Regions from separate parts of the Thioalkalivibrio sp. ALMg3 genome, predicted to be linked through region 2. Evidence: predicted binding sites of a transcription regulator. Region 2 holds the regulator's gene; each other region holds the start of a gene.
The links. Region 2 encodes sigma-54, which starts transcription at its own class of promoters, with help from an activator protein. Its sites were predicted from a motif close to TGGCANGNTNCNTGCTT; they were not measured.

Region 1 (7,606 bases), on a different contig from region 2:
CCGCGGGTGCAGAAAGAGAAACAGGTCCCGCTGTTCACCGAGGGGACGGGCGCCGATCCACACCCGCCGCTGGCCCTGCTGGACGAGCCGCCGCCGCCGCCCGACGGATTCTCCGAGGAGTCTTTGCAGGCGCTCTCCCGCCTGGTGGAACTGAAGCTGAAGGACTTCGGGGTGGAGGTCGAGGTGGTCGCGGTGCAGCCGGGGCCGGTGATCACCCGCTTCGAATTGCAGCCGGCGGCCGGGGTGAAGGCCTCGCGTATCTCCGGGCTGTCCACCGATCTCGCACGTTCGCTGTCGGTCATGGCCGTACGCATCGTCGAGGTGATCCCGGGCAAGTCCACGGTGGGGCTGGAGATCCCCAACGAGAACCGCGAGATCGTGGCCCTCTCGGAGATCCTGCGTTCGGATCTGTTCGACTCGAACAAGTCGCCGCTGACCATGGCGCTGGGCAAGGACATCGGCGGCGGCCCGGTGATCGCGGATCTGGCGAAGATGCCGCATCTGCTGGTCGCCGGGACGACCGGTTCCGGGAAATCGGTGGGCGTCAACGCGATGCTGCTGTCGCTGCTGTACAAGTCCACGCCGGAAGACGTCCGCCTGATCCTGATCGATCCGAAGATGCTGGAGCTGTCGGTCTACGAGGGCATCCCGCATCTGCTGTGTTCGGTCGTCACCGACATGAAGGATGCCTCCAACGCCCTGCGCTGGGCGGTGGCGGAGATGGAGCGGCGCTACAAGCTGATGTCGGCGATGGGCGTGCGCAACATTGGCGGCTTCAACAAGAAGGTGCGCGATGCCCAGGCCGGCGGCGAGCCGCTGAAGGATCCGTTGTTCAAGCCGGAGGAGGCGATCACCGAGACCGAGGCGCCGGAACTGGAGCCGTTGCCGTTCGTTGTGGTTGTGGTCGACGAATTCGCCGACATGATCATGGTGGTGGGCAAGAAGGTCGAGGAGCTGATCGCCCGCCTGGCGCAGAAGGCGCGCGCCGCCGGCATCCACCTGATCCTGGCCACCCAGCGTCCGTCGGTGGACGTGATTACCGGGTTGATCAAGGCGAACATCCCCACCCGCATCGCCTTCCAGGTTTCCTCGCGCGTGGACTCGCGCACCATCCTCGATCAGATGGGTGCCGAGCACCTTCTGGGTCACGGCGACATGCTCTATCTGCCACCGGGCAAGGCGATGCCCGAGCGCGTGCACGGTGCGTTCGTCAGCGACAACGAAGTGCATCAGGTGGTCGAGTACCTCAAGTCCACCGGCGAGCCGGACTACAACGACGCAATCCTCGACGAGCCCGAGGCCGGTGCGGCCAGCATCCCGGGGCTGGAGTCGCCCGAGGGGAACGGCAACGAATCGGACCCGCTGTACGATCAGGCCGTGCAGGTGGTCATCGAGTCACGCAAGGCCTCGATCTCGTTCGTCCAGCGCCGGCTCAAGATCGGCTACAACCGCGCCGCGCGCATGGTCGAAGACATGGAGGCCGCCGGCCTGGTCAGCCAGGTACAGTCGAACGGCAATCGCGAGGTCCTGGTTCCCGGCCCGAACGACTGAGCGCCCCGAACCCGAGGGCGTGGTTGGTGTCCATGTCCCTGATCGCGTGACGCGGTTCGTCATCCCTGTGCGACACATTCACGCCGGGTTAAGCCTCGCGGCGCATCATGAATCGCATACCCATCCATCCTGGAGACTGCATGAACGCTCGTCCCCTTACGTGTCCGGGCGCCCTCTGTCGGGCCCTGTCCCTTGGCCTGGTACTGGCCTTGACCGCCGTTCCGGCCCTGGCCGCCGACCGCGGTATGGAGGATGCCCGCGCGGCGCTGGATCGCTTTGTCGATGGCCTGGAAAGCTTCTCCGCCGAATTTACCCAGACCGTGCGCGACGACACCGGCTACGTGCTGCAGGAGTCCGATGGCCGCATGCAGCTGGGGCTGCCCAATCGCCTGCACTGGGAGGTGACCGAGCCGTTCCCGCAGACCATCGTCTCCGATGGCGAGGACCTGTGGATGTACGACCCGGATCTGTCGCAGGCCACGGTGCGCCCGCTGGGGGATGCCTTCGACGCCACGCCGATCGCCGCGATCACCCAGCCGGAGCGTCTGGACGAGCACTTCCGCATGTCACTGCGCCCGGTGCCGGGCGGCGATGCCCTGCGCCTGGTGCTGGTGCCGCGCAACGAACAGGCCGACTTCACCAGTCTGGACCTGGACCTGACCGCGGATGGCGACCTGACCCGCATGGCCTTCCGCGACATCTTCGGCCAGGAGACCGTGATCCTCTTCCACGAAACCGAACGCAATGGCGAACTCGACCCGGGCGTGTTCACCTTCGACCCGCCGGCCGGGACCGACATCTATCGGCCTTGAGCGAGGTCCGCTCGCGGGTTATCTGCCACATAGCGCACAGAGGCCACGGAGAAAACAAAGGCTTTTAGGGAGCGTAGGATGCGTTGAGCGCAGCGAAACGCATCGGTCGGAAGGCGGCGATATTCCGGGTGATCGATGTTGATGCGTTTCGCTTTGCTCAACGCATCCTGCACATGGGCTGTGATACGCCCCTTGGGTTGTCTCCGTGCCCTCCGTGGTTCAATAGTCCTTCTTCGTACCTTCGCGCACTTCGTGGTGAACAAGGCTCTTCGGCTCGAGGGGTTACAATCCCTCCATGAGTGATTCCCCCGAAGGCGATCTGTTCGGCCCCGATCCGGACGTGGCCTCGCCCGAACCCGAACCGGCCCCGGTAGCCCTGGATCCCTCGGCGCCGCTGGCCGAGCGCATGCGTCCGGCGCGGCTCGACGAGATGGTCGGCCAGGACCACCTGGTCGGCGCCGATGCCGCGCTGCGCCAGGCGATCGAGCAGGGCCAGACCCCGTCGATGATCCTCTGGGGCCCGCCCGGCTGCGGCAAGACGACGCTCGCGCGGCTGGTGGCGGCGGCCGGAGCCCAGCGCCTGGTCACGCTGTCCGCCGTGCTGGCCGGGGTCAAGGACGTCCGTGCGGTCGTCGAAGCCGCGAAGACCCGCCGCCGCAATGGTGTCGGGACGCTGCTGTTCATCGACGAGATCCACCGCTTCAACAAGGGCCAGCAGGACGCACTGCTGCCGCACATTGAGGACGGTACGCTGACCTTCGTCGGCGCGACCACCGAGAATCCTTCGTTCGCACTCAACAGCGCGCTGCTGTCGCGCGCGCGGGTCTATCGCATGGAGGCGGTCGGGGCGGAGGCCATCGAGGCCCTGATCGACCGGGCCCTTAATGACCCCGAGCGCGGTCTGGGCGGGCGCGGCCTGACGCTGGACTCGGGGGAGCGTCAGCGTCTTGCGCGCGCCGCGGACGGCGATGCCCGGCGTGCCCTGAACTGGCTGGAGACCGCCTCGGACCTGGCGCGCGATGGCGCCATCACCGGCGACGCGCTGCGCGCGGTGATGGGGGCGCAGTCACTGGCCTTCGACCGTCAGGGCGATGCCTTCTACGACCAGATCTCCGCCCTGCACAAGTCGGTGCGCGGGTCCGATCCGAACGCCGCGGTGTACTGGCTCACCCGCATGCTGGATGCGGGCTGTGACCCGGACTACCTCGGTCGCCGCCTGCTGCGCATGGCCTACGAGGACATTGGCCTGGCCGCGGTTGGCCTCGGTGCGCGGGTGCTGGCGGCCTGGCAGACCATGGAACGTCTGGGTCGGCCGGAAGGCGATCTGGCGCTGGTACAGGCAGTGATCGAACTGGCCTCCGCACCCAAGAGCAACAGCGCCTATGCCGCGCTGAACGGCGCGCGGGCCGCGATCCGCGACAGCGGCAGCGCGGGCGTGCCCCTGCACCTGCGCAATGCCCCGACCGAGCTGATGCGTGCCGAGGGCTTCGGTGCCGGGTATCGCTACGACCACGACGAACCGGACGGGTTTGCGCGCGGACAGGTCTATCTGCCCGAAGGGCTGGAAGAAGCGCGCTTCTATAGTCCGCGCCGGGATGGTACCGAGCGCGCGCTGGCGGAGCGTCTGCAGCGTCTGCGCGGCGGCGGTGAAGACCCCGGGGACGGGGGCTGACGGGGTGACATGAGGATTCGACATCACAAGAGCTGGCTGACGGTCGCGGCGATCCTGTTCGGGGTCTCGCTGGCGTGGATCCTGTTGACCACCGAGTGGCCCAGTCTCGGCGTTCCGCTGGGCGAGCTGGAAGTCTGGCTGCTCAGCTGGGGCCCTGGGGCCTACCTGGTATTCGTGCTGGCGTTTGTCGTGCTGGCCCTGTTCCCGCTGCCGAGCACCTTCTGGATCCTGCTGGGCGGGGCCTTGTTCGGTCCCTTCACCGGTGGCGCCCTGAGTCTGCTGGCGGCCACCGTGGCGGCGGTCATCGCCTTCATGCTGGCCCGTACCTGGCTGCAGCCCTGGCTGGTTCCGCGCATGGGGCCGCGCAGTACCCGGCTGCGCGAGGATGTGGAGGCCGAGGGCTGGCGCGTGGTGGCCCTGACCCGGCTGGTACCGGTGTTTCCGTTTGCGCCCACCAACTATGCCCTGGGACTGGTGCGCCTGCCGCTGCCCGTGTTTGCACTGACGACGGTGGTGGCGCTGATCCCGGGCCTGTTCGCCTATGCCTGGCTGGGGCATGCCACCCGCGAGGTGGCCAGTGGTGCCGACAGCGGGGTGCAACTGGGTCTGGCGCTGCTCGCGGTGCTGGCATTGCTGCTGTTGCTGCCGCGCCTGGTGCGGCGCATCTGGCTGGGACAGAAGATGCTGCACTCGGACTCAGACCCAGGCCAGCAGTACCCCGAGGCCCAGGGCGAAGAACAGCAGCGCCGCGAGCGCGCGTAGCAGCCGCAGCGGCAGGTGACAGGCGAAACGCTGGCCCAGCCATACGACCGGCGCATTGGCCAGGACCATACCGATGGTCGAGCCGATCACGACCAGGATCAGGTTGTCGAAGGTCGCGGCCAGCGCGGCGGTAGCCACCTGCGTCTTGTCGCCCATCTCGACCAGGAAGAACAGCACCGTGGTGGTCCAGAACACGCCGTGTTTCGAGGGGGCGGGCAGCTCGTCCTCGCTATCCGGCACCAGCACCCAGGCGGCCATGACGATGAACCCGAGCCCCAGCCCCCAGCGCAGCCACTCGTCCGGCACGCTGGCGCCGATCCAGACGCCGGCCAGCGCGGCGAGGAAGTGATTGGCCAGGGTCGCCACCACGATGCCCCAGATGATGGGCCAGGTCTGCTGGTAGCGGCAGATCAGGAGCAGCGCGAGGAGTTGGGTCTTGTCGCCCATCTCGGCGATGGCGACGATGACGGTGGAGACGAGCAGGGCTTCCATGATGGTCTTCCGGACCGGGCGGCTACTGCGGACCGCGGTGGTGAGGCCAGGGGGTTCCCGGGCCTGCCGCGTCGCGCCCCCTGAAGCTGGCAAAAGTGTAGAAGGCGGCCCCGTTACCGGCAAGAACGGGCTGCGCCGTGCGCGGGCCTTGGGTAGGATGCGCGCGATGAAAGCCTTCGTACGCTGGGTCGATCGCGCACCGCTGTGGCTGTTTGCCCTGCTGGTGGCCACGCTGGGCCTGGCCCCCTGGATCCCCGAGCCGCATGTCGCGGAGAAGCTGCGCTGGCTGCTCGCCGGCGAGCTGACCCGGTTGTGGGACATCCTCGACCTGGTCATGCACGCCATCCCCTGGCTGTTGATGGCCTTCAAGCTCTACCGGACCAGCGTTACGGTTAGGGGCAGGCCCTGATCCGAGTGTTTCTCCGCAGCTTGTGGGAAATCGACGCCGGGCGTGCCTGCCGCTACGGTTGCAGCACGTTTCAAGCACTCAGGAGAACCCCATGCGCTTTATTGTTGCTGTCACCGCCGGTACCGACGACCCCACCCGTGCGACGCTCGGCATGATCGCCGCCAACGTGGCCAAGCAGCAGGGCCATGACGTGACCGTCTGGCTGCAGGGCGAGGCCGTGAACATCGCCAACCGCAATGTCTACGACAAGATCGTCGGCCACAACATGCCGGCAATGAAGGACATCGTCGATTCACTGGTCAGTGAAGGCGTCCCGTTCTGGGCCTGCGAGGCCTGCGCCAAGGGCCGCGACGTCGGCGAACACAACTTCCTGCCGAACGCCGAGATGGCCGGCATGGGCCAGTACGTCCAGGCCGTCGCCGACTTCGACCGCTCGATGAGCTTCTAATCGTTCATCGTTGCTCGCGGGCGGGGGTGTGATCCCCCGCTCGTTCTGATCTCCCGCCCCTGCCAGTGCCCCGAACTGGCACATTGCATGCTTGTTTGTTCCGCGAGGCATCCGCGGATCATGAGCATGAGTCAGAATCTCCCCCCGAATACCCTGTCCCCGAGCGTTTCGTATGAAGAGGCCATTGGCGACTTCCTGGTCGCCTCGCGCAAATGCGAGGTAGTGAGCCTGGAGCGCCTGCTGGAGGCCGTGCAACTGGTCGGGTGCATCCGTGCCCTGGTGCATCAACTGCAGCGTGAACGCGGCGCTTCCAGCCTCTGGATCGGCTCGGCTGGCCAGCGTTATGCCGAGGAGCTGGGGCAGTATCGAACCGAATCCGACACCACGGCGGCGGCCTTTCGCGAACACCTTGATGGCTGGTTACAGCCGGGGGCCTGTGCCCACGCGCGCAGCCGGTTGCTGGGGCGCATGGCACTGGCCCTGCACGGGCTGTCCGGGCTGCCCAGCCTGCGCGAGGAGGTCAACGAGCGCACGCTTTCGCCGATGGAGGCGATGCGCGGATTCAGCGAACTGATCCGGTCGCTCCTGGCCGTGGTATTCGAGGCAGCGGATTCGGCTACCGACCCGGAGGTCTCCGGTGCGTTGGTCGCTCTTTTGAACTTCATGCAGGGCAAGGAGCTTGCGGGTCAGGAACGCGCGATCGGTGCTGCGGGCTTTGGCCAGGGCGTGTTTGACGGCGAGCTGCGCCAGGCCCTGTTACACCGTATCGATGCCCAGGAACGTTCGTTTCGCATCTTCTCGGAGTTTGCCCCGGAATCGGCCTGCGGCGCCTGCCGTCAATTACAGGGCGCGAGCTTCGCCGCCGAGGTCGAGCGCCTGCGCCGTCAGGCCTGCACCCAGACCGATGGCCAGCCGGCCCCGGCCCGGGCCGAGGCGTGGTTTGCCTGCACGACTGCGCGTATCGACGCGATGAAGGAGATCGAGGATCGGCTGGAGATGCACCTGAACGAGTGCTGCTCCGCGCGCATCGTGGCGGATCGCGCGGACCTGGGTGCGGTGCGTGACCGTATCGCGCAATTGGCCGAGTCGGAGTTGCGCGACAGCGTGCCGTATGCGGTGTTTTTCGGTGCGCCCGAGGGGCTGGATTCCGACGGCGTGGGCGGCGATAACCCGCTCAATGTGCCGATCGTCGGACATTCGGTGATGGACCTGGTGCAACGCCAGGCCAGTCGTCTGCAGTCGGTGGAGGACGAGCTGCAGGCGGCGCGCCAGGCCTTGGCCGAGCGCAAGACGATTGAGCGAGCCAAGGCACTGCTAATCCAGCATCGCGGCCTGACGGAGGACCAGGCCTACAAGCTCCTGCGCCAGACTGCGATGAACCAGAACCGGCGTCTGGCCGAGGTGGCCGAGGCGACCGTCGCCATGTCTGACCTGCTGGGGAAGGGCCTGTAGGAGATTCT
Region 2 (7,606 bases):
CCAGCATGCCCAGTGGGTGACCGAGGCCCATGGTGGGCGCGGGGCCGTGCGCGAGGCCTGCGAGGGCCTGCTGGCCGCGCAGAGCCGGCTCGACGCGCTGTTCGAGACCTACCTGAACGGATGAGCCGCAGGATTCGCAGCCGACTCGGATGGGCCTTGGCCGTGCTCGCATTCGCGACCGTGCCCCTGGCGCAGGCTGAGGTAAGCCCGCCCGAGGGCGAGGTCACGCTGCAGATTGACGGCTTCACCCTGCATGCCACCGGCGACGACGGCGAACTGAGCCATCGTCTGCGCGGCACCCGCCTGCGCGAGTTTGGACGTGACGGCCCCCAATGGGTGGACGACCCGGACCTCGACCTGTTCGCCGAAGGCGGTATCGAATGGCGCTGGACTGCCCCCGCCGCACTGCATCAACCGGCCGCCGTGACCCTGGACCTGGTGGGCCCCACCCACGGCGTACAGCCGCCCCGCGGCGAACGCGTAGAGACCATCATCGATTCGCGGGATGTTCGCGTCGCCACCGACACCATGGTCGCCACTTCGGATGCCCTTTCCACCCTGAACCAGCCGGGCCTGTTCCAGCGCGGCACCGGTCTGCGCGTGGACTCGCGAGGGGATACCATAGAGTTGTTCCATGACGTGTACTCGCTCTACAGCGAGACGAGCGAGGAGGATCCCGCGCATGACCCCGAATCCCCATAGCCTTCGCCACCGTCCGGGCCAACCGGGTGCCCGCCTGGCGGCGCTCCTGCTGCTAGCCCTGCTGGCCACGCCCGCGCTCGCCCAGCAGGGCTCGGCGGGCCCGGCACTGCCGGTGGAGATCACTGCCGACCGCGCGGAGATGGACGAACGCCAGGGGCTGGGGACCTACACCGGCGACGTGATCGTAATCCGCGGCGACATGACCCTGGAGGCCGACAAGGTCTACGTGCGCACCCGCGATCGCCGCCCCTACGAAATGGAGGCCCACGGCGAGCCGGCACGCCTGGAATCACCCGATCCGGAAACCGGAGAGATGCGCATTGCCACCGCCCTGCGCATCGACTACCTGCTGAACGAGGACCGCATGATCCTCACCGACCAGGCCCATGTGATCACCACCAGCGAGGAGGCGCGCGGCAAGCGCATCACCTACGACCTGACGACCGACGTGATCGAGGCCGAACGCGGCGAAGGCGACAGCGAGCGCGTGCGCATCACCATCCAGCCGCGCGACGACGAATGAACGCCACCGCCCCCAGCCCATCCGCCACACCGGCACAAACCAACGACCGCCTGATCGGACGCGAGCTGACCAAGCGCTACGGCCAGCGCACGGTGCTGGACCAGGTGGACGTCGACCTCGCGCCCGGCGAGGTGGTCGGCCTGCTGGGCCCGAACGGGGCCGGCAAAACCACCTGCTTCTACAGCCTGGTCGGGCTGATCCGTCCCAATGCCGGGCGCATCACCCTGGGCGAGCGCGACATCACCCGCGCCCCCATCCACGTACGCGCGCGCGCCGGCCTCGGCTACCTGCCGCAGGAGGCCTCGATCTTTCGCCGCCTGAGCGTGTGGGACAACCTGCAGGCCGTGCTGGAACTGCGCCCCGGGCTGGATCGCCACGAGCGCCGCCGCATTGGCGATGCGCTGATCGAGGAGTTTCAGCTCGAGACCGTGCGCCACAGCCCGGGCATCGCGCTGTCCGGTGGGGAACGGCGCCGGGCCGAGATCGCCCGCGCCCTCGCCGGGGATCCGCGCTTCATCTGTCTGGACGAGCCCTTCGCCGGGGTGGACCCGATCTCGGTGGGCGACATCCAGGACGTGATTCGGCATCTCGCCCAGCGCGGCATCGGCGTACTGATCTCCGATCACAACGTGCGCGAGACCCTCGGCATCTGCCACAGGGCCTATATTCTAAGCGAAGGCCGCCTGCTGGCCGCCGGGACACCGGACGAGCTGCTGGCCGATCCCCAGGTGCGCCGGGTCTATCTCGGCGAGAACTTCCGCCTGTGAAAGCGCCCCGTATGCGGCCCGGTCGGTGCACAAACCACAAGGCAGGCTTTAAGATTCCATCAATGCCCACCCTCGCCCCGCATACCCGATGCTGAAACCCGGCCTGAATCTGCAGCTGGGTCAGACGCTGACCATGACCCCGCAACTGCAGCAGGCGATCCGCCTGTTGCAGCTGTCCACGCTCGAGCTCCAGGTGGAGATCCAGCAGGCGCTGGAGAGCAACCCCATGCTCGAACAGGTCGAGGACGAAGATGCCGAGGCCGACACCGAGCGCCTGAACCAGGACGGCGAGCTGGTGGAAGGCGATCGCATGGAGGCCACCACCACCAGCGACGACGTGATCCCCGAGGAACTGACGACCGACAGCCGCTGGGACGACATCTACGAGCCGGCCCCGACGCCCAACAAGGGCGTGGATGACCGCGACCCGCTGGAAAACACCAGCGACGACGACGGTGAGGGCCTGCAGGATCACCTGCTGTGGCAGCTGCATCTGAGCCATCTGACACCGCGCGACCAGCGCATCGGGGCGGCCCTGATCGACGCCATCAGCCCCGACGGCTATCTCGAGGGTGACCTGGAAACCCTGGCCGAGACCATCAGCCGAGGCGAGGATGAAACCGTCGGCGTCGACGAGGTCGAGGCAGTGCTCCACTGGATTCAGCAGTGCGACCCGCTGGGGGTCGGCGCGCGCAACCTGCGGGAGTGCCTGGAGATCCAGCTACGCGAACTGGCCCCGGACGCCCCGGCCCGCGAGGCCGCACGGGCGATCCTGGAACACGGCATGGACAGCCTGGGCAAGCGCGACTACAAGGCCCTGCAGCGCCAGTCCGGCGTACGCGACCCGGACGAACTGGCCCGCGCACTGGATCTGATCCGCACCCTGAACCCGCGCCCCGGCGCACAGATCAGCTCCGCCACCTCGGAATACGTGGTCCCGGATGTCTACGTGCGCCACACCACCGAGGGCTGGCGCGTGGATCTAAACCCGGAGATCGCACCGCGCATCCGCATCAACGACCTCTACGCCGGCATGGTGCGCCAGGTCTCGGATGCCCGCGACAGCGCCTTTATGCGCGATCAGCTGCAGGAGGCACGCTGGTTCCTGAAGAGCCTGCACAGCCGCAACGACACCCTGCTGCGGGTCGCCGAGGCGATCGTCCATCGCCAGCAGGGCTTTCTCGAGCATGGCGACGTCGCGATGCAGCCATTGATCCTGCGCGACATTGCCGAGACCCTGGAGATGCACGAATCGACCATCTCGCGGGTTACCACGCAGAAATACATGCACACCCCGCGCGGGGTCTTCGAGTTCAAGTATTTCTTCTCCAGCCATGTCGGCACGAACGATGGCGGCGAGTGTTCCGCCACCGCCATCCGTGCCATGATTCGCGAATTGATTGGCGACGAACCCCCGAACAAGCCGCTCAGCGATGCCCGGCTCGCCCAGGTCCTGTCGGACCGGGGCATCAACGTAGCGCGCCGCACCGTGGCCAAGTACCGCGAGGCGATGCACATCCCTTCATCCAGCGAACGCCGGCAGATGGCCTCGATGCCCACCGGCAGCAAGTAACCAAGGAGTCCTGACCATGCAGATCAACCTGACCGGCCACCACGTGGACATCACCGACGCCCTGCGCGACTACGTCAACGAGAAATTCGCGAAGCTGGAGCGCCACTTCGACAAGGTCATCGACGTCCACGTCGTGCTGACCCACGAGAAGACCCGGAATCAGCACAACCAGGCCGAAGCGAATCTCCAGGTCAGCGGCAATCACATCCACGCCGAGGCCTCTCACGAGGACATGTATGCCGCAATCGACGCGCTGATCGACAAAGTCGACCGTCAGCTGATCAAGCACAAGGAAAAGGTCAAGGACCACCACCGCGCCGAAGGTGCCCAGCGCAACCGCGAGCAGGCCTCCTGATCCATGACGATTGCCGAGTTGATCACCTCCGAGCGCATTGGCCTGCAACCCGAGTGCTCCAGCCAGAAACGGGCCCTGGAGGCCCTGGCGGACCTCCTCGCCGGCGGAGGTGACGGCACGGGACCAGGAAGCAATGCGATCTTCGAGGCCCTGTCCGCACGCGAAAAACTCGGATCCACCGGTCTCGGCCATGGGGTTGCGATTCCCCATGGCCGCCTGGCCGATCTCGAGGCGCCGCGCGTGGCCGTGCTGCGCCTGGAAAAGGGCGTCGACTTCGACGCCATGGATCACGAGCCGGTCGATATCCTGATCGCACTGCTGGTCCCGGAGGCCGCCACCGGCGACCACCTCGACCTGCTGGCCCAACTCGCCCGCGGCCTGTCGCAGCCAGACACCATCGGAGCGCTGCGCCGGGCCGGGGACGCGGCGGCCCTGGAACAGGAACTCGTGCGCCGCTTCAGCGAGGACTAAGCCCGTGGAACCCGCCTCCAGCCGCGATTCCGGCGCGCAGCGTCTGCCATGAACGAGGCGCTGGGAGAAGGCGGGATCGCCCGCGACATCAACGTGGAGAGCCTGATCCAGGCCATGGGAAACCGCCTGGATCTTCGCTTCGTGCACGGCGAACATGCAGCACCCGACCGCAAGCTGGTCGGCGACGACGGGGACGACCTGCCGCTGGCCGGCCATCTCAACCTGATCCGGCCCAACCGCATCCAGATCATCGGCGACTTCGAGGCCCGCTACATCTCCAGCCTCAGCGCCACCCAGTGCAACGACCTGATCCTGGAGATGGCCCGCACTGGGACCACCGCGGTGATCTTCGCCGAGGACACCTGTCCGTTCTCGGAGATGCCCGACGCCCCGCAGGAGGCGCTGCCGCTGATCCTGTGCTCCAGCACCAGCAGCCACGAGATTATCTCGCTGCTGCGCTATTTCCTGCAGCAGCGCCTGGCCCATTTCGAGGTGCGCCACGGCGTGTTCATGGAGATCCTCGGGATCGGGGTGCTGATCAGCGGCGCCTCCAGCGTTGGCAAGAGCGAGGTCGCACTGGAACTGATCTCGCGCGGGCATCGCCTGATCGCCGACGATGCCCCCGAATTCGCGCGCATTGCGCCCGACATCGTGCGCGGCCACTGCCCGGCCCTGCTCCAGGACCTGCTCGAGGTGCGCGGTCTTGGGGTGCTCAACATCCGCGCCATGTACGGCGATTCCGCGATCAAGGGCGGCAAGTACCTGCGCCTGATCATCGACCTACGCGATCATGGCGAACCCTCGCCGGTCCCCGATGACCGGCTGAACGGGCGCCGCGGCGAGATCGATATCCTCGGCCTGCGCGTCCCCTTGATCAGCCTGCCGATCGCGCCGGGGCGCAACATCGCGGTCATGATCGAGGCGGCCGTGCGCAACCACATGCTGCACATGCAGGGCTATATCGCTGGCGACGACCTGCGCGCACGCCAGCGCCGCCAGATGAGCGGCGAGACGGAGGAGCCGCCCTACCATCGCGCGGTGCCCGCCACTACGGTCCCCAACCCGGACCCGGAGGGCTGAATCGGCCATGCGCCTGCTAATCGTCAGTGGCCTGTCCGGGTCCGGCAAGACCGTGGCCCTGCACACCCTGGAGGATGCCGGCTACTTCTGCGTCGACAACCTCCCGCTGCCGCTGCTGCCGGACCTGATCGATCAGGTCCGGCAGGGCCACTACGACACCGAGACCGACCGCCATCTGGCCGTGGGCGTGGATGTGCGCAGCGGCCTGGAGGCCCTGGAGGGGTTCTCCGATCTCCTGGCGCAACTACGGGCGGACGGGGTGCAGGTGGAGGTCCTGTTCCTGCAGGCGGCCAGCGAGGTGCTGCTGCGGCGCTACCACCTGACCCGCCGGCGCCACCCGCTGGCGCGCGACGGCGTGCCACTGGTCGAGGCCATCGACCGCGAACGCGAGTGGCTGGGCCATGTGGCCGCGGAGGCCGATCTGACGGTCGACACCTCGCGCCTGTCGATGCACGATCTGGCCCGCACCCTGCGCGACCGCATAGGCGAGCGCGGGGAACACGAGCTATCCCTGCAGTTCCAGTCTTTCGGCTTCAAGCACGGCGCGCCGCTGGATTCCGACTTCGTGTTCGACGTGCGCTGCTTGCCCAATCCGCACTACGAAAGCGATCTGGCCGCCCTGACCGGTCGCGACCCGCCCGTGTGCGAGTTCCTTGAGCGGCACGCGGAGGTCGCGGCCATGTTCGACAGCATCCAGGGATTCCTGTCGCAGTGGCTGCCGCGCCTGCTGGACGATCACCGCAGCTACGTCACGGTCTCCATCGGTTGTACCGGCGGGCAACACCGCTCGGTGTATCTGGTGGAGCGGCTTGCGGAGGCGTGGCAGGATCGGGAACATGTTACTGTTAGCACCCGTCACCGCGAGCTGGGTAAACAGTAACCACTGGACGCGGGACGAGGGCCTTCTGGAACCCGCAATCGGAGCAGATCCATGGGCGTTGGTCTCATTCTGATCACGCATCAAAACCTGGGCGATACCCTGCTGCAGACCGCGCAGAGCATGCTCGGGGGCCTGCCCGAGGACTGCGAGTCCATGGCGATGTCCCAGAACGACGACCCCGACGAGGTCCTGGCCCGCGCCCGCGAGCGCCTGGCGACCCTCGACAGCGGCTCGGGGGTGCTCGTTCTGACCGACATGTTTGGCTCCACGCCTTCCAACGTGGCGATTCGCGTCGCCCGGGGTGCAAATGCCCGCGTGATCGCCGGCGCCAACCTGCCAATGCTCATCCGCGTGCTCAACTATCAACACCTCCCCCTGACCGAACTGGTCAACAAGGCCCTTTCGGGCGGCCATGACGGGATTCTCCTCTGCGATCAGGAGTGCAGCGATGCCGCAGCGCGTAGTCCCCATCGTTAATCGCCTGGGGATGCACGCGCGCGCCGCGGCCAAGTTCGTCAGCCTGGCCAGCAAGTTCGCCGCGGACGTCTCCGTCTCCCGCAACCAGCAGGAGGTGAATGGCAAGAGCATCATGGGCGTGATGATGCTGGCCGCCGCCCAGGGCAGCGAGATCACCATCGAGGCCGAAGGCAAGGATGCGCCGGAGGCGCTGGATGCACTCGCAGAGTTGGTTGCCGATCGTTTCGGCGAAGAGGCCTGAACCTCCGAGTCCCGCCCGCCCCGGTCAACAACCACCATCCCCTGCGGGGGCTATCCGGGCCACGCTCCCGGGTCGGAGGCCGCGTCACCCAGCCCGTCCAGGCCGACCTGCTCGAGCTTGCGCTCCGCCAGGCGCACAGCGGCCGTCAAAGCCTGCTCCGGGGGCTCCCCGGAGACCAGCGCGTGGATCAACCCGGCATTGAAGGTATCCCCTGCCCCCACGCTGTCGACCACCCGCCGTCCGGGCGTCGCTTCACAATGGTGGATCGCGCCCCGCACGGCCATCCAGGCCCCTTCGCCCCCGGCGGTCACGGTCAGGATGCGATCAGGAAAGCGCTCGGAAAGCTGCTGCAGCGCAGCCTCGGGAGTGCCCGCCACGCTCGCGGCCCAGTCGCGTGAGAGCATCAGGACATCGGCATAGTCCAGGCATGCGTCGAGCCCCGGCCGGGGCTTCTCCAGCTCCAGCGACACCGGCTGGTCAAAGATGCTCTCGCGCACCGCCCGCAGGATGGACGCAAGGGCCTCCGGGTTACGCCCC
Region 3 (7,606 bases), on a different contig from region 2:
CCTCCGGCCGGGCCTCCCAGTAGGCGCGCAGGCTGATTGCCACGGTGCGGTCGTAGGGCGGGTAGCCGAGTTCTTCCAGGAGTTTGTGTACCGCCCCGTAGGACAACGGGGCTGACCAGCCGTGGTAGCCGCCTTCACGCGCCGCGGGGTGATCCGCGGGCAGGCTCAGCAGGGCGATCGTGACGGCTTCGGCCAGTTGGTCAGGGGTGTGTCCAAGACGCGAGAACGGCCATTCAGGATAAAGCCGGGTGGAGTGGGCAAATGGAAACCCCGCTGTCTTGCGGGGCGCCAGTACGCGCAGGGTGTCGGCGGGCAGGTCGCCCGATTGCAGCCGTTCCTCCAGCACGCCGGTGCGCACCATGCCGGCGTCGGCCTCGCCGGTTAACAAGCCCTCGATCACCCGGTAGTGGGGCATGCCCGTGTAGTGAACCGACGCCAGGTCCTCGAACGGATCCACGCCAGCGCTGCGCAGGGCCCCGTAACCGGCCAGCCAACCGCCCAGAGAGTCTTCTTCCACCGCCAGCAACCGCTGCCCACGAAGGTCGTCCAGTGACTGGAGGTCATTGCGTTCGTCAAGGACCAGGATCGTCCCGCCGAACTGACGAATGGGCTGGCCTTGCTCCTCGGCGATGAGGGTGGCCAGGCGGGTGATGCCTTGTTGCGCCTCCAGGCGCACGTAATGGCCGGTGTTGGTGAGGACGAAATCGACGTCCCCGGTGGCGACGGCCTGCTCCAGGTCCGGATAGTTAAGTGCCTGAATGCGAAATTCGGCCGCGTCGACCTGCGTGCTCAGGTAGTCGGCTGTGGGTTGCCACTGGGCCGTGGTCTCTTCGGCATCGCGAAAGGCCAGCACGCCGATGGTGTATACGCTGGCGTCGTCACTATTTGCCGCCATTGCGGGGGCGGCAACGGACAGGCTGATCAGCAGGATCAGCAGACGGGGCAGGGTGGATGGATGGCACATCGGCAAGAGCCTACTATGCGAAGGGACTTGCCGTACACGTTCGGGCGCGAACGGGCGCTGGGGTACCGGCTCGCGGGAAAGGGCGGTCACGCGGCGCGCCCGGCCGCCGCGTGACCGATGGGGACGCTACCAGCTCTTGTAGGGCAGGAACTTACCGTTCCAGGTGATCTTCACGCGGTCGCCCTTCGGGTCCTCGACCTTGTCGATGTCCATGGTGAAGTCGATGGCGCTCATGATGCCGTCACCGAACTTTTCGTGGATCAGCGCCTTCATGGTGTCGCCGTAGACGTTGATCGCCTCGTAGAAGCGATAGATCACCGGGTCGGTGGGGATGGTCTTGTCCCAGGCCTTGTGCGGGAAGGCCTGCAGCGCCTGCGAGACCTCGGGGCCGAGACCGAGGAAGGTGGCCAGCTTGTTGGCCTGGTCGCCCTCCAGGTGGTTCATGCCGTAGCAGGCGGAGGTCACGTAGACCTCGTGCAGCCCGGTGGCCTCGGCGATCGCGGCCCAGGTAGTTCCGCGGTTCTCCTTGGCCTCGAGGATGGTGGTGGTCATGGCGCTCTTGCTGAGACTCATTACTGTGCTCCTTGAATGCGATGGATGGACTGGGGGTCAGACCGCGCGAACCATGCGCGGACCGGGTTCCGGGTTGGCCTCGGGCTTGGCCGGGTTGACGATGCGCGGGCTGTGGCGCGGGTTGTCACCGCGGGCGGCGCCCGCCTGGGCCTTGGCCGACATCTCCTTGGCGCCGTTCACGAGGAAGTCGACCAGGTGGTTGCGGATCGGGTAGTAGGCGTCGTTCTGGTGCAAAGTGGCGCGTTCCCGCGGCCGCGGGATGTCGATCTTCACCGACTCGGCGACCTGGGCATGCGGCCCGTTGGTCATCAGCAGCACGCGGTCGGCGAGCAGGATCGCCTCGTCGACGTCGTGGGTGATCATGAACACGGTCTGGTGGGTCTCCGACCAGATCTTCAGCAGCTCTTCCTGGATGACCCCGCGGGTCAGGGCGTCCAGGGCCCCGAACGGCTCGTCCATCAGCAGCAGCTTGGGTTCGATGGCGAAGGCCCGGGCGATGCCGACGCGCTGGCGCATGCCGCCGGAGAGTTGCGAGGGCTTGCGGTCCATGGCGTGGTCCAGGCCCACCATGTGCAGGTAGCGCTCGGCGTGTTCCAGGCGTTTCGCCTTGCTCCAGTTCGGCCAGCGGGCGCGCACCGCGAACATCACGTTGTCGCGCGCCGACAGCCATGGCAGCAGGCTGTGGTTCTGGAAGATCACGCCCTGGTCGAGGCTGGGGCCGTTGATCTCCTTGTTGTCCATGATCACGTTGCCGTCGGTCGGTGTGGCCAGACCGGCGAGCACGTTCAGGATGGTGGACTTGCCGCAGCCGGAGTGACCGATCAGGCAGACGAACTCGCCCTTGTTGATGGTCACGTCGACGCCCTCGAACACGGTCATCAGTTCGCTGGAGTCGGGCTGCGGGAAGCGCTGGCTCAGGTTCTCGATTTCGAGGAATCCCTTGCTCATGATAGGTCTCCTGGTTGGGCTGCGCCGACTCAGTCGGCGTAGCGCACGAATTTGGTGGCCTGGGCGAGGGAGGCATCCAGCAGGAAGCCGACGATGCCGATCATGATGATCGCGAAGATCACGCTGGCGAGATCGAGGTTGTTCCACTCGTTCCAGATGTAGTAGCCGATGCCGGTGCCGCCCACGAGCATCTCCGCGGCGACGATGACCAGCCAGGCGATGCCGATGGAGATGCGCATGCCGGTGAGGATGGTCGGGGCCGCGGCGGGCAGGATCACCGTGAACGCGGTGCGCAGGTTCGACAGCTGGTGGGTCTTGGCCACGTTCAGCCAGTCATTGCGCACCGAGGCGACGCCGTAGGCGGTGTTCACCAACATCGGCCAGATCGAGCAGATGAAGATCACGAAGATTGCCGACATGTTCGAGTCGCGGATCACGAACAGGGCGAGCGGCATCCAGGCCAGGGGCGAGATCGGCTTGAGGATCTGGATGTACGGATCGAACGCCTTGTTCAGCAGCGGCGACATGCCGATCACGAAGCCGAGCGGGATGGCGATCAGCGCGGCCAGGGCAAAGCCCAGCAGGACCCGGTAGATCGAGTAGGCCAGCTGGATCCCGATGCCCTTGTCGTTCGGGCCCGCGTCGTAGAACGGGTTGCTCAGTTCGCTGAAGGCGTGGCTGAACACCTGGGTGGGGGCCGGGATGCCGCTGCTGGAACTGCGATCGGTCCCGCCCCCCATCAGTTGTTCGTATTCGCTCAGCTCGCCCTGCTGCGGCGCGAGGACCTCCGGGGCGGTGGCCAGCTGCCACACGCCCAGGAAGACCACGAGCATCACCAGCGAGAGAACGGTCGCCCGGAAGTTGAGATTGCTCAACATGGCTTAGCTCCTGCGGATTGCGAAGCTGTCGAGATAACCTTCCGGGTCGGTGTAGTCGAACACCTTGCCCATGATCTCGAAGTTCTTGTAGGTGTCGCTCGGCGCTTCGTAGCCCAGCTCGGTCATGACCTCGGCGCACTCGCTGGCGAGGAAGACGTCTTCCGCAAGGCGGTTGTAGTCGAAGTCGCGATCCACATAGCCCCAGCGCTTCATCTGGGTGAGGATCCAGGTGGCCATCGAGTGCCAGGGGAAGGGGTCGAAGTCGATCCGGTGCGGGTCGTTCTTGACCTCGCCCAGGCCGTCGGCATAGCGCCCGGTCAGCACCTGCTCGACCACCGATTGCGGCTGGTTGAGATAGGCACGCGGGGAGATGGCCTCGGCAATCTCGGCGCGGTTGTTGATATCCGAGCTGTACTGGGTGGCCTCGATCAACGCGCGGAACAGGGCGCCGAAGGTGTTCGGGTGTTCGTCGGCGAAGGCGGCCGAGCAGGCGAAGGCGCAGCACGGGTGGCCGTCCCAGATCTCCTTGGTCAGCATGTGAATGAAGCCGATGCCGTCCCAGACCGCGCGCTGGTTGAAGGGGTCGGGGGCCAGGTAGCCGTCGACGTTCTCGGCACGCAGGTTGGCGACCATCTCCGGCGGCGGCACGACGCGGATGCTGATGTCGCGATCGGGATCCAGCCCGTGTTCCGCGACGTAGTAACGCAGCAGGAAGTTGTGCATGGAGTACTCGAAGGGCACGGCGAAGGTGAAGCCCTTCCAGTCCTTGGGATCGCGCTTGTCCTTGTGCTTGTTGTGCAGGGTGATGGCCTGGCCGTTGATGTTCTCCACCGCCGGCATGATGTAGTGCTCGCGCGAGGAGCCGGAGCCCAGGGTCATCGACAGCGGCATCGGCGAGAGCATGTGCGAGGCGTCGTACTCACCGGACAGCGACATGTCGCGGGCCACCGCCCAGCCGGCGGTCTTGATCACGTCGACATCCAGGCCGTGGCGCTCGTAGAAGCCCATGGGGTGGGCCATGATGATCGGCGTGGCGCAGGTGATTGGCACGAAGCCGACGCGCAGCTTGGTCTTTTCCAGCGGCCCGCCGTCCTTGATTGCGGCCTTGACCTTGTCCAGCGGCAGGATGGAGCCCAGGGCCGCGGCCACCGTGCCGCCCCCGATCATCTGCAGGAAGCGGCGGCGGTTGATCTCGTTGTGGCCGAACATGCCGCGGACGATGGCGCTCTCTACCGCGCGATCGACCATGGCCTCGTCGCTCAGGTCCTCGCCGGTGGCGTGGGCATCGGCCTGTACGGGCTCATGGGTGGCGCGTCGTTCCAGTTTCTCTTCCAGGTCCGGGGACGCGGTGTCGAAGCAGCTGCAGCTGCCGGGACCGGTGTGCCCGTGGCGGCAGCTGGAGCCGTGGCGCAGGTCGGCGTTGGCGTCGAAGGGATCGTGAAGACTCTTGGTCGGCATGGTCGGCTCTCCTCGTGGGTCGAATCGATGCGGGCATCGTTGCCGCGCATGTCGAGGGTCATTGCAGGTGCCATGCCAAGCGTGGGCAATGGGCCCCCAGGGCGGCGCGCGAGTGCCGGGAGATCGGACCATTGGTCGACATTGTCGACGAAGGGAACAAAAGGTCCACTGGTGTCTGAGCGGTGGGCCTAAGTGGTTTCTATGCCGAGCTTTTTCAGGCGATAGCGCAATTGCCGCGGGGTCAAGCCCAGGTCCATCGCGGCGCGAGTCTTGTTGCCCCCGGTCTGCTCGATCGCGCGCTTCAGGCGCTCCGCCTCGGTGGCGTGTACGCGCTGATATGGGCGCACCGCGCTGGTGCAGGACGCGCCGGAAGAGGGCAGGGTTCGGGGCTCGTTGTGCCGCGATGGTGCCGGTGCATGCTCGTCTCGGAGGCCGTGCCTCTCGCTCTCGAACGGGCTGATGCGGGATTCCTCATGCAGGATCTCGTCGATCAGCGGCGTGCCGATGCGGCCATCCGTGGACAGCAGCACGGCGCGCTCCAGCACGTTCTCCAGCTGGCGGATGTTGCCGGGCCAGTCGAAGGCCTCCAGGCGTTCCAGCACGCCCTCGTCGACGACCACGTTCCAGCCGTGCAGGTGGGTGTAGCGGTCGAGGAAGTGGCGGGTGAGCAGGCGGATGTCGCTGGCGCGGTCGCGCAGGGCCGGCATGTGCAGCGGGATCACGTTCAGGCGGTAGAACAGGTCGAGCCGGAAGTTCCCGGCGTTCACCGCGGCCTGCAGGTTCTGGTGGGTTGCGGCGATGATGCGTACGTCCACCGGGAGATCGCGGTTGCCGCCAATGGGTTGGACCACCCGTTCCTGCAGTACACGCAGGATCTTCGACTGCAACGCCTCCGGCATGTCGCCGATCTCGTCAAGAAACAGCGTGCCGCCGTCGGCCAGGGCGATCTTGCCGGTCTTGGCGCTGGACGCGCCGGTGAAGGCCCCCTTTTCGTGGCCAAACAGTTCGGATTCCAGCAGGTCGGCCGGGATGGCGGCGCAGTTGATGGAGATGAACGGCTTTGCATTGCGCTGGCTGATCCGGTGGACCATGCGCGCGATCTTCTCCTTGCCAGTCCCGGAGGCCCCGGTGATCAGGACGGTGGCCTGGGTATCCGCAATGCGGTGGACCTGCTTGAGGACGTGCCGCAGGGCCGGGCTTTCGCCGAGGATGCCGTACTGCCCGCCCTGGGTATCCAGGGCGCTCTTGAGGTAGCGGTTCTCCGAGACCAGCTCGGCGGTGCGCTCGGCGATCAGCTGGTGGATGCGCAGCACCTGGCCGATCATGCTCGCGATCACCCGCAGCAGGTTCAGGTCGTCCTGGAACTGGCGCGAGCGGCGTCGCAGCCGGTGCACACCCAGCACGCCGATGGCGTGTTCGTCCTGGACGATGGGCACGGCGATGTAGGCGACGGTCTCCTGCGGCAGGGTGGAACGGTCAATGGCGCGCGCGAGGTATTCGGGCTCGTTGTCGATGTCCTGGATCAGGGCGATCTGGCCGGTCTTCATGACGCGCCCGGTGACACCCTCGCCGAGGCTGTAGCTGCCGCGGTCGCGCTCGGCATCGGTCAGGCCGTAGGCGTGGCGGATGCGCAGCTGGCCGCTGTTCGGATCCGGCAACAGGACGCGGCCGCGGTTGAGCCCCAGTAGCTGGGACATCATCCCGAGGATGCGGTAGATCGCGGCATCCGGGTCGCCGGAGCGGCCCATGAGCTTGGCAACCTCCAGCAGCAGGGTGATCTCCTGCTCCCGGGTGGCCAGGTCCGGTGGGGTCGAATCGGATATGCGGTGGAGTGCCATGCCGTGGGTTATGCAGAAAGCCTGCCAGTGCGAAAACGACGTGTTGGTGGGCGTTCGGGGGCGTCTGGCAGGGTCGGGATGACGCGGTTGCCTCGAGGCGGGGCAGGGCCTTGCACTGTTGGGTTGCGCTTGCCCGCTTTGCGGGCGCACAAAAAGGCCCGGCCATGAATGGCCGGGCCCGGGTATTGCCCGAGGGGATCAGCCCTCCGCGTGATAGCTGCTGCGCTTGATCAGGCGTACGCAGATGGCGTCGAGCATGTAGCCGATAATGCCGATGACCAGGACAAATGCGGCCAATTTGTCGTACTCCAGGGTGTCGCGGGCATCGTTGATGGCGTAGCCCAGCCCCGAGGTGACGCCCAGGTACTCGGCCGGCACCAGTACGATCCAGGCCACACCCACCGCCAGGCGGATCCCGGCGAACACATCCTGGGCGATCGCGGGCATCACGATGTAGCGCAGGGTGTGGTACGGATTGGCGCCCAGGTTGTTGCCCACCTTGAGCCACATTGGATCGATCCGTTGCACCCCGTGCGCGGTGGCGTAGGTAATGGGCCAGACGGCCGCGATGGCAATCAGGAAGATGATGGCCGCATCCCAGGTGGCGAAGGCCAGGACCGCGACCGGCATCCAGGCCAGCGGCGAGATCATCCGCAGGAACTGGAACGGGACGTGGGTGACCTGCTTCAGCGTCAGGAAGTAGCCGATCATGACGCCCAGTGGCACGCCGATGGCAATGGCGTAGGCCAGGCCCCAGCCCACGCGGTACAGGCTGGACTCGATCGGTGACCACACGGCCCCGGAGCTGACGATGTCCCAGAAGGCCGCCAGCGTGGGCCCGGGGGCGAAGCTGGCGAAGGCCATCGTGTCCTCGTTGTTACCGATGGCCCAGCCGCCCCAGTACCACAGGGCGAACAGGCCGGCGATGCCCAGCGCCGGGTACTGCA
Region 4 (7,606 bases), on a different contig from region 2:
TTCGCTGCGCTCAGCGCATCCTACGAGGGCTCGGCCGCGCGCCGCAGGGCGCATTGAGCGAATGCGAAATGCACCGTTCGGGCGGATATGGCTACGTGTGGCGGCCCGGCTTGAGGCGGTCGAGGCGCAGGCGTTCGCGGGTGTCGAACAGGCGGCGGGAGGCGAACCAGACCGCGCCGAGGGTGCCGAAGCCGGTGCCGGCAGTGATCAGGAACATGATCAGGATCTGGTACTTGACCGCCTCCACCGGCGGGGCACCGGCGAGGATCTGGCCCGTCATCATGCCCGGCAGGCTGACGATACCGGCCGCGGCCATGGCATTGATGGTCGGCATCAGGCCGGAGCGGGCGGCCTCGCGGCGCATGGTGGCGACGGCCTCGCTCCAGCCCGAGCCCAGCGCCAGGCGGGCCTCGATGGTGCGGCGCTCGCGCCAGACCGTCTGGGTCAGGCGGTCCAGCCCCAGCGCGATGCCGGTCATGGTGTTGCCCAGCAGCATCCCCAGCAGCGGGATGGCGTACTGCGGCTCCCACCAGGGCGAGGGTCCCACCATCGTGGTCAGCGCAAGCACGGTGACGGCAAAGGCCGAAACGAACATGGTGACCGCACCGATCCCGTAGCCCCACAGCCCGGCAAAACGGCGCTGCTGACGCGCCATCACCTCGTAGCCCGCGATCGACACCATGACCAGCGCCATCAGTGCCACCCAGCCCAGGTGCGCGTGGTCGAACAGCGTCTGCAACACCAGGCCGATCAGCAGCAGCTGGATCACGGTGCGCGCCCCGGCGATCAGCAGGCTGCGCCCCAGCCCCATGCGCGCCCAGATGGTCAGACCAGCCAGGGCGACAACCAGCAGCGCCGCCAGCGTCAGATCCAGCGCGGAAAGCGAGATCAGGTCCATGCGTTTGCCTCCAACTGGCCATCGCGGATGGTCAGGATGCGCCCGCCCAGACGCTGGCGCTGCAGCGTGTCATGACTGACCCATAGTGCCGCCGCCTCTTCTTCGGCCAAGTACGCCCGCACCGCGCGCTCGATGCGCTTGGTGTTCTCCAGGTCCAGGTTGGCGGTGGGCTCGTCCAGCAGCAGGACACGGGGCCGGTTCAGCAGCGCGCGCACCAGACCCAGGCGCTGTTTCTCGCCGCTGGAGAGACGCTCGACCTCCCACCCCAGCGAGGCCTCCGGCAACGCGACCTGTTTCAGCAGGTGCAGGGCCGCCTCGCGAGAGAAATCGGCCGGCAGGTGTTCGTCCACGCGCTCGCCCCACCAGGCGGTCTCGGCCGACACATAGGCCACGCGCCGGCGCCACTGGACCGGCAGCATGGCGTCGCGCGCCTCGCCGTTCAGCATCACCTCCCCCGTGCTGGGGTCGAGATCCGCCAGGGCGCGCAACAGCAGGGACTTGCCGGCACCCGAGGCGCCGGTGACCTGCACCAGTTCGCCCGGCTGAACCGCCAGGTCCAGCGGGCCCAGCTGGGCTGTTTTCAGTTGTCGGACGTCCAGCAGGCGATCCATGCGACAGGGTTCCGGTGCGGCAAAAGCGGGATCGTAACCGAAGCCGGGGTACGGGGATGAATGGCCGGACCGGGAGACCCTGCTTGCTGGGAAGAGAGCCGGCCGGGGTGTTAGTAGCCCGCGGGCATCAGTCGCAAGAACCGCCGCGGGCGGGGGCTTCGCGGGCAAGCCCGCTCCCACAGGGTGTATCGAACAAAAAAAAGGGCGCCCGATAAAGGGGCGCCCAAAGGCCAACATCCAAGTCCTGGGAGACTGTCTTGTCGGCGTCGGAGGAGACGATGTATCGGGATCGAGCCGGGTTACGGCCCGACCCCGGTTTCAGGTTAACGAAGCTTTATTGCTTCCCGGTGAACTCCGGGTAGGCCTCGAGACCGCACTCGGCGATATCGGCGCCCATGGCCTCGTCCTCTTCGCTCAGGCGGATGCCCATCACCGCCTTGAGGATCGCCCAGACGATCAGGCTGGCCACGAAGACGAAAACGAAGATGGCGAGCAGGCCCACGATCTGCCCGAAGAAGGTCGCATCCGGGTTGGACAGCAGGACCGCCATCACACCCCAGATACCGGCGGTACCGTGCGCGGAGATCGCACCAACCGGGTCGTCGATCTTCAGCTTGTCGAGGGCGACGATCGAGAACACCACGATCACACCACCCACGGCACCGATGATCATCGCCAGGACCGGGCTGGGCATCAGCGGCTCGGCAGTGATGGACACCAGCCCCGCAACCGCTCCGTTCAGTGCCATGGTCAGGTCGGCCTTGCCGAAGATCAGACGGGTGGTGATCAGCGCGGCAACCACACCCCCGGCCGCGGCCAGGTTGGTGTTGGCGAACACGGCGGCCACGGCATTGGCGGACTCGATGTCCGACACCTTCAGCTCGGACCCGCCATTAAAGCCGAACCAACCCAGCCACAGGATCAGCACACCCAGCGTGGCCAGCGGCATGTTGGAACCCGGAATGGCGTTGATCTTGCCATCCGCGCCGTACTTGCCCTTGCGCGCCCCGAGGAGCAACACACCGGCCAGCGCCGCAGCGGCACCCGTGAAGTGGACGATGCCGGAACCGGCGTAGTCCAGGTAGCCGATCTGGTCGAGGATACCGCCACCCCAGCTCCAGAAGCCCTGGATCGGGTAGATGAAGCCCGTCAGCACGACCGCAAAGGCCAGGAAGGCCCACAGTTTCATGCGCTCGGCCACGGCACCCGAGACGATGGACATCGCGGTGGCCACGAACACGACCTGGAAGAAAAAGTCGGCACGATCGGAGTAGTAGATGTCGCCACCGCTACCCAGCACGTCCGCGACTGCGTTGTCGCCGCTGATCAGGAAGCCCAGCCCCGGGATAATGGAGCTGAGACCATCGCTGTACATGATGTTGTAGCCGATCAGCATGTACATGATGCTGGCGATCGAATACAGGGCGATATTCTTGGTTGCGATTTCGGCCACACTCTTGGTGCGCACCATACCGGCCTCGAGCATGGTAAAGCCCGCGGCCATCCACATCACCAGTGCACCGGCCACCAAAAAGTAAAAGGTGTCCATCGCATAGGCGAGTTCGACAACTTGCTGTTCAATTTCCATGATTGAAATTCCTCATTCGCTGGAAGGCAAAGGTTTAAAGCGCTTCCGGTCCGGTTTCGCCCGTGCGAATACGCACGACCTGCTCCACCGGCGTAATAAAGATCTTGCCGTCGCCGATCTTGCCCGTGCTGGCGGACTTTGAAATGGCCTCGACGACCTGGTCGACCAGGTTTTCGTCAACGGCCACTTCAAGCTTCACCTTGGGCAGAAAATCGACTACATACTCGGCACCGCGATACAACTCGGTATGACCGCGCTGGCGACCAAAACCCTTCACTTCGGTCATGGTCATGCCCTGCACGCCGATCTCCGAGATCGCCTCGCGAACATCATCAAGCTTGAACGGCTTGATCACGGCGGTAATCATCTTCATGTCAGACTCCTGTGGGCGGGTCCGCTGATCCACGGACCCGCCTTTTCATTAAGAGGTAATAGCCGGCTTCAGAACGTCTTGGACCAGCCCACCCAGGCGCCCAGGTCCTCGTCGGATTCGTCGACATACTCGAGGTTAAGGCTGAACTCGCCCCAGTCCCCGGCGTCGCGCGCCAGGCTGGCGGTGTAATGGGTGTAGTTTTCGGCATCGGAATCGTCGAAGCGGGTACGACCCACGAGGAACCCGGCGCTGTAGACATCCATGAACGGGATATCCAGACCGGCGTAGAAGTACATGTCGTCATCCTGCAAGGCCGAGTCATCACTGTCGTGAACAACATAGGCCATACCGCCGTAGAGACCGACGGTGCCAGTATCAAAGCTGACTTCCCCGTAGATCTCGCCAAAGTCGGCGCTCAGGGAGCCGGTGTCATCACGGGCATCGGGGTAGGCATAGTAGATGTAGCCAACGTCGTATCCGAACCCGCTGGCGAACTCGTCGGCGAATCCGGCATAGAGATCGAGTTCGTAGCTGGTGTCATCACCAAAATCGACGTTCGACAGCCAGGTTCCGGCGTAAAACCCGGAGGCATGCTCGTAATCAATGCCGCCCTGAATGGCCGCACCGTCATCGCTTTCGGAAAAGCCCCTGAAGTAGTAGTTGGACACCGCACCAATGTTCACGGACAGCTCCGCGGCGGCGGTGGAGGTAAACGCGACGCCACCGGTGGAGCCTACGGTGAGGACAGCAGCGGCCAGCGCGGAACGGGTGAACTTCTTCATATTGGTCATCTCCCAGATTGGTCAATCGAGTGTCGCGTAGTCGACACCCGGTCCTTGCACGGGCTGTGCCAAGTACCAAAAGGGAGCAAAATCGGCTTTTCACAACACGTGTTGCGGCCGAACCACGAGGTTTTGCCTCTGGATGGTGCGCACTAAAAGTGCACACGCACCAAAAGCGTGCGATCAACGAAAAGTGTGAACACGGTCCGGTCCCCGCACGGGCCAGACGCGGAACAAGAGACAGGAAAGCGGGCCGGAAGGGCCCGTAGGAGAAGAGGGGCTAGTCGGACGTCGCGAGGGTGCCGCGCTCGATCTCGATGCCGACCTCGCGTACACCGGGAACGGCCCCGGGCTTGCCCAGTTTGATGCGCACCCAGGGGGTGCCGAACTGGGCCATCAGGGCCTCGGCGATCTCTTCGGCCAGGGATTCCAGCAGCGCGTGCGGCTCGCGCGTGACGATGGCGCGCACCGCGTTGGCCACCGCCTCGTAATCGACGGTATCGCCGATCTCGCCGGAATAGGCGGCGATGCGGGTATCCGCCGCCAGTTCGATGTCGAATCGCAGGCGGCGCTGGATCCGCTGTTCCCAGTCGTAGACACCAACAACGGCATCGATTTCGAGGTCGCGCAGATAGATTCGATCCATGGGCTCGGCGGGCTCCTGTAGGTCGGCGCCTATCCTACTGCCCGGGCCGCACGAGGTACACCGAGCCGTTATCATGGAGCTCTCCTTGCACGGCTTCGAGACACGCATGAGCGAGCCCTTCCACGACCTCCCGTGGCCCGACACCCCCGAGGGCGAACCGCGCCGCATCGGGGTAGAGATCGAGATGGCCGGGGTCTCGCTGGAGATTATGGCCGAAGCAGTAAAGGCCGAATTCGGAGGGCAGATCGAACCGGACAGTGCGTTCGTCGCCCGCGTGCGCGATACCGACGTCGGCGACTTCCAGCTGGAACTGGACGCCCGGGTGCTGAAGGACCGGGCCTACCGCGAGCATCTCGCGCGCCTCGGCATCTCGCTGGACGACTCCGACAAGGCGGCGCTGGATCGCTGGCTGGCCGACGCCGCCGGCCGCCTGGTGCCGCATGAAATCGTGGCCCCGCCGATCCCGGTGGCCGACCTGCCCCGCCTGGACCGGGTACGCGCGGCCCTGCAAGAGGCCGGCGCCCAGGGCACCGAACGCTCGTTTCTCTACGCCTTCGGGTTGCAGATCAATATCGAGATCCACCGCACCGATGCCGAGTGGCTGCTGGCGATCCTGCGCAGCTTCCTGCTGATGGCCGAGGCCCTCACCGCGGCCGGCGCAATCGACCTGGCACGGCGACTGTCGCCCTACATTCGGGCATTTCCCGGGCCCTTTGTACGCCACATGCTGGACCCGGACTTCCAACCCGATCAGGCCGGCCTGATCGATGCCTACCTGGCACACAGCCCGACGCGCAACCGACCACTGGACCTGTTGCCCTTGTTTGCCCACTTGGACCCGGAACGGGTCAACGCCGCACCGGTGGAACACGACTTGATCAAACCGCGCCCGGCCTTCCATTACCGCCTGCCGAACTGCGAGATCGACGACCCGGACTGGAGCCTGGCGCGACCGTTCAATGGCTGGGTCGAGGTGGAACGCCTGGCGGCGGATCCGGAACGCCTGGAGCGCCTGTCGCGGGAATACCTGGACCGCCCCGGCCAGGCCCTCGGCCGCTGGGCCGACGACTGGAGCCAGCGCCTCCGTGACTGGTTCTGACTCGGCTCCCAATGCAACCAGCCGGGTCACGCCCCAAGCCCGTCGCCCGGTGATCGCGATCACCGGGCCGGACCAGGGCGGGGGTCCGGCCTGGCTGTTCACCGCCCTGGCGGTGTGGCGCGCGGGAGGCCGCCCTTTGCGGTTGCGCCCGGGAAAGCCGCGCGGCCGTTGCCCGTTCGACGGACTGATCGTGGGCGGCGGGGCGGATGTCGACCCCGAGCTCTACGGCGAGACCCTGCCCGACGGGCCGGATGCGGCGGCCATCCGCCAGGCGGAGCGCCGCCTCTCGCAACGGCTGATCGGCTATCTCTTCTACCCGGCCCTGTGGCTGCTGCGCCGGCTGTTCCAGTCGCACGGCGGGGTACTGGACGTCGACCGCGACCGCCTGGAGAAGGCCCTGATCCACCGCGCGCTGGACGATCACCGCCCGATCCTCGGCATCTGCCGCGGCATGCAGCTGGTCAACGTGGTGCGCGGCGGCACGCTGCAGCGCGACCTGGCCGAGTTCTACGTGGAAACACCGCAGGCCCGCAGCCTGTTGCCGGTCAAGCCGGTCCAGCTGGAGCCGCGCAGCCACCTGGCCGACATCCTGGGCGACGCCACGCTGCACGTGAACGCCCTGCACAATCAGGCGGTGGATGGCCTGGGTCGCGGGCTAAGGGTCGCCGGCCGCGAGAGCAGCGGCGTGGTACAGGCGATCGAAGCCGACCGCGGCTGGTGCATCGGCGTGCAGTGGCACCCGGAATACCTGCCCCAGAAGCGCCGCCACCAGCGTCTGTTCCACGCCCTCGTTCAGGCCGCCGCCAACAACGGCTAAAACCCGATTCACCAAGAAGACACGAAGAAGGGCAGGCGCTCAGGCCGGGTACGGCACGGAGAGGCCGCCGAGGCCGCAGTAGCCGTGGGGGACCTTGGCCAGGTATTGCTGGTGATCCTCTTCGGCGAAATAGAACGCCGGCCCTTCGCCGATCTCGGTGGTGATCGTTCCGCCCCGTGCCTTGTCCAGCGCGGCCTGGAAGCGTTGGCGGCTGGTCTCGGCGGCCGCCAGCTGGTCCGCATCGGTGGTGTAGATCGCGGAGCGGTACTGGGTACCGACGTCGTTGCCCTGGCGCATGCCCTGGGTCGGGTCGTGGCCTTCCCAGAAGGTGCGGAACAGCGCATCCAGGTCGACTCGCCGCGGATCGAATACCACACGCACCAGCTCGGTGTGCCCGGTCTGGCCGCTGCATACCTCGCGATAGGTCGGATTCGGGGTATAGCCCCCACCGTAACCGACGCTGGTGGAGTACACCCCGTCCAGCTGCCAGAACAGGCGCTCGGCGCCCCAGAAGCAGCCCATGCCGAACTGGATCACCTGCATGCCCTCGGGGTACGGCGGTGCCAACGGGGTTCCCAGCACCATGTGGCGCCCGGGCACCGGCATCGGCTCCTCGCGCCCGGGCAAGGCCTGCTCGGGCGCAGGCATGCGCGGCTCGGAAAATGCGAACATCGGCGACTCCATCAGTCAGCCGGGGTGAGCCGGATCAGCTCCCCCGGGTTGTGGTCGGTAAGTACGTAGATTGCGCCCTCGTGCACGCGCACGTCGCGCACACGGCGATCCAGATCCGGC

Region 1: a site for sigma-54 is predicted at 6,223-6,239, ahead of F622_RS0111460 (nitrate regulatory protein). Genes of this name have one in related genera too.
Region 3: a site for sigma-54 is predicted at 4,883-4,899, ahead of F622_RS0109385 (CmpA/NrtA family ABC transporter substrate-binding protein). Genes of this name have one in related genera too.
Region 4: a site for sigma-54 is predicted at 4,307-4,323, ahead of F622_RS0112205 (TorF family putative porin). Genes of this name have one in related genera too.

The regions. Positions count from the first base shown of each region.
Region 1 is NZ_KB906231.1:279-7,884, reverse strand. It holds gene F622_RS0111495 (DNA translocase FtsK) at 1-1,551, shown strand, start outside; gene lolA (outer membrane lipoprotein chaperone LolA) at 1,692-2,363, shown strand; gene F622_RS0111485 (replication-associated recombination protein A) at 2,659-4,035, shown strand; gene F622_RS0111480 (TVP38/TMEM64 family protein) at 4,045-4,797, shown strand; gene F622_RS0111475 (TMEM165/GDT1 family protein) at 4,732-5,289, opposite strand; gene F622_RS0111470 (hypothetical protein) at 5,456-5,698, shown strand; gene F622_RS0111465 (DsrE family protein) at 5,790-6,146, shown strand; gene F622_RS0111460 (nitrate regulatory protein) at 6,273-7,598, shown strand; partial or broken gene F622_RS13485 (transposase) at 7,605-7,606, opposite strand, start outside.
Region 2 is NZ_KB906224.1:85,270-92,875, reverse strand. It holds gene F622_RS0107775 (HAD family hydrolase) at 1-124, shown strand, start outside; gene lptC (LPS export ABC transporter periplasmic protein LptC) at 121-702, shown strand; gene lptA (lipopolysaccharide transport periplasmic protein LptA) at 683-1,225, shown strand; gene lptB (LPS export ABC transporter ATP-binding protein) at 1,222-1,992, shown strand; gene F622_RS0107755 (RNA polymerase factor sigma-54) at 2,081-3,565, shown strand; gene hpf (ribosome hibernation-promoting factor, HPF/YfiA family) at 3,582-3,920, shown strand; gene F622_RS0107745 (PTS sugar transporter subunit IIA) at 3,924-4,391, shown strand; gene hprK (HPr(Ser) kinase/phosphatase) at 4,440-5,471, shown strand; gene rapZ (RNase adapter RapZ) at 5,479-6,351, shown strand; gene F622_RS0107730 (PTS sugar transporter subunit IIA) at 6,403-6,828, shown strand; gene F622_RS0107725 (HPr family phosphocarrier protein) at 6,800-7,069, shown strand; gene F622_RS0107720 (PfkB family carbohydrate kinase) at 7,120-7,606, opposite strand, start outside.
Region 3 is NZ_KB906226.1:97,028-104,633, reverse strand. It holds gene F622_RS0109405 (bifunctional diguanylate cyclase/phosphodiesterase) at 1-964, opposite strand, end outside; gene cynS (cyanase) at 1,091-1,537, opposite strand; gene F622_RS0109395 (ABC transporter ATP-binding protein) at 1,574-2,485, opposite strand; gene ntrB (nitrate ABC transporter permease) at 2,515-3,363, opposite strand; gene F622_RS0109385 (CmpA/NrtA family ABC transporter substrate-binding protein) at 3,367-4,821, opposite strand; gene F622_RS0109380 (sigma-54-dependent Fis family transcriptional regulator) at 5,010-6,659, opposite strand; gene F622_RS0109375 (ABC transporter permease) at 6,858-7,606, opposite strand, start outside.
Region 4 is NZ_KB906232.1:56,512-64,117, reverse strand. It holds gene fetB (iron export ABC transporter permease subunit FetB) at 92-898, opposite strand; gene F622_RS0112220 (ATP-binding cassette domain-containing protein) at 889-1,509, opposite strand; gene F622_RS0112215 (ammonium transporter) at 1,844-3,097, opposite strand; gene F622_RS0112210 (P-II family nitrogen regulator) at 3,132-3,470, opposite strand; gene F622_RS0112205 (TorF family putative porin) at 3,539-4,252, opposite strand; gene folB (dihydroneopterin aldolase) at 4,533-4,898, opposite strand; gene F622_RS0112195 (amidoligase family protein) at 4,972-5,997, shown strand; gene F622_RS0112190 (gamma-glutamyl-gamma-aminobutyrate hydrolase family protein) at 6,047-6,814, shown strand; gene msrA (peptide-methionine (S)-S-oxide reductase MsrA) at 6,854-7,486, opposite strand; gene F622_RS0112180 (PQQ-dependent sugar dehydrogenase) at 7,498-7,606, opposite strand, start outside.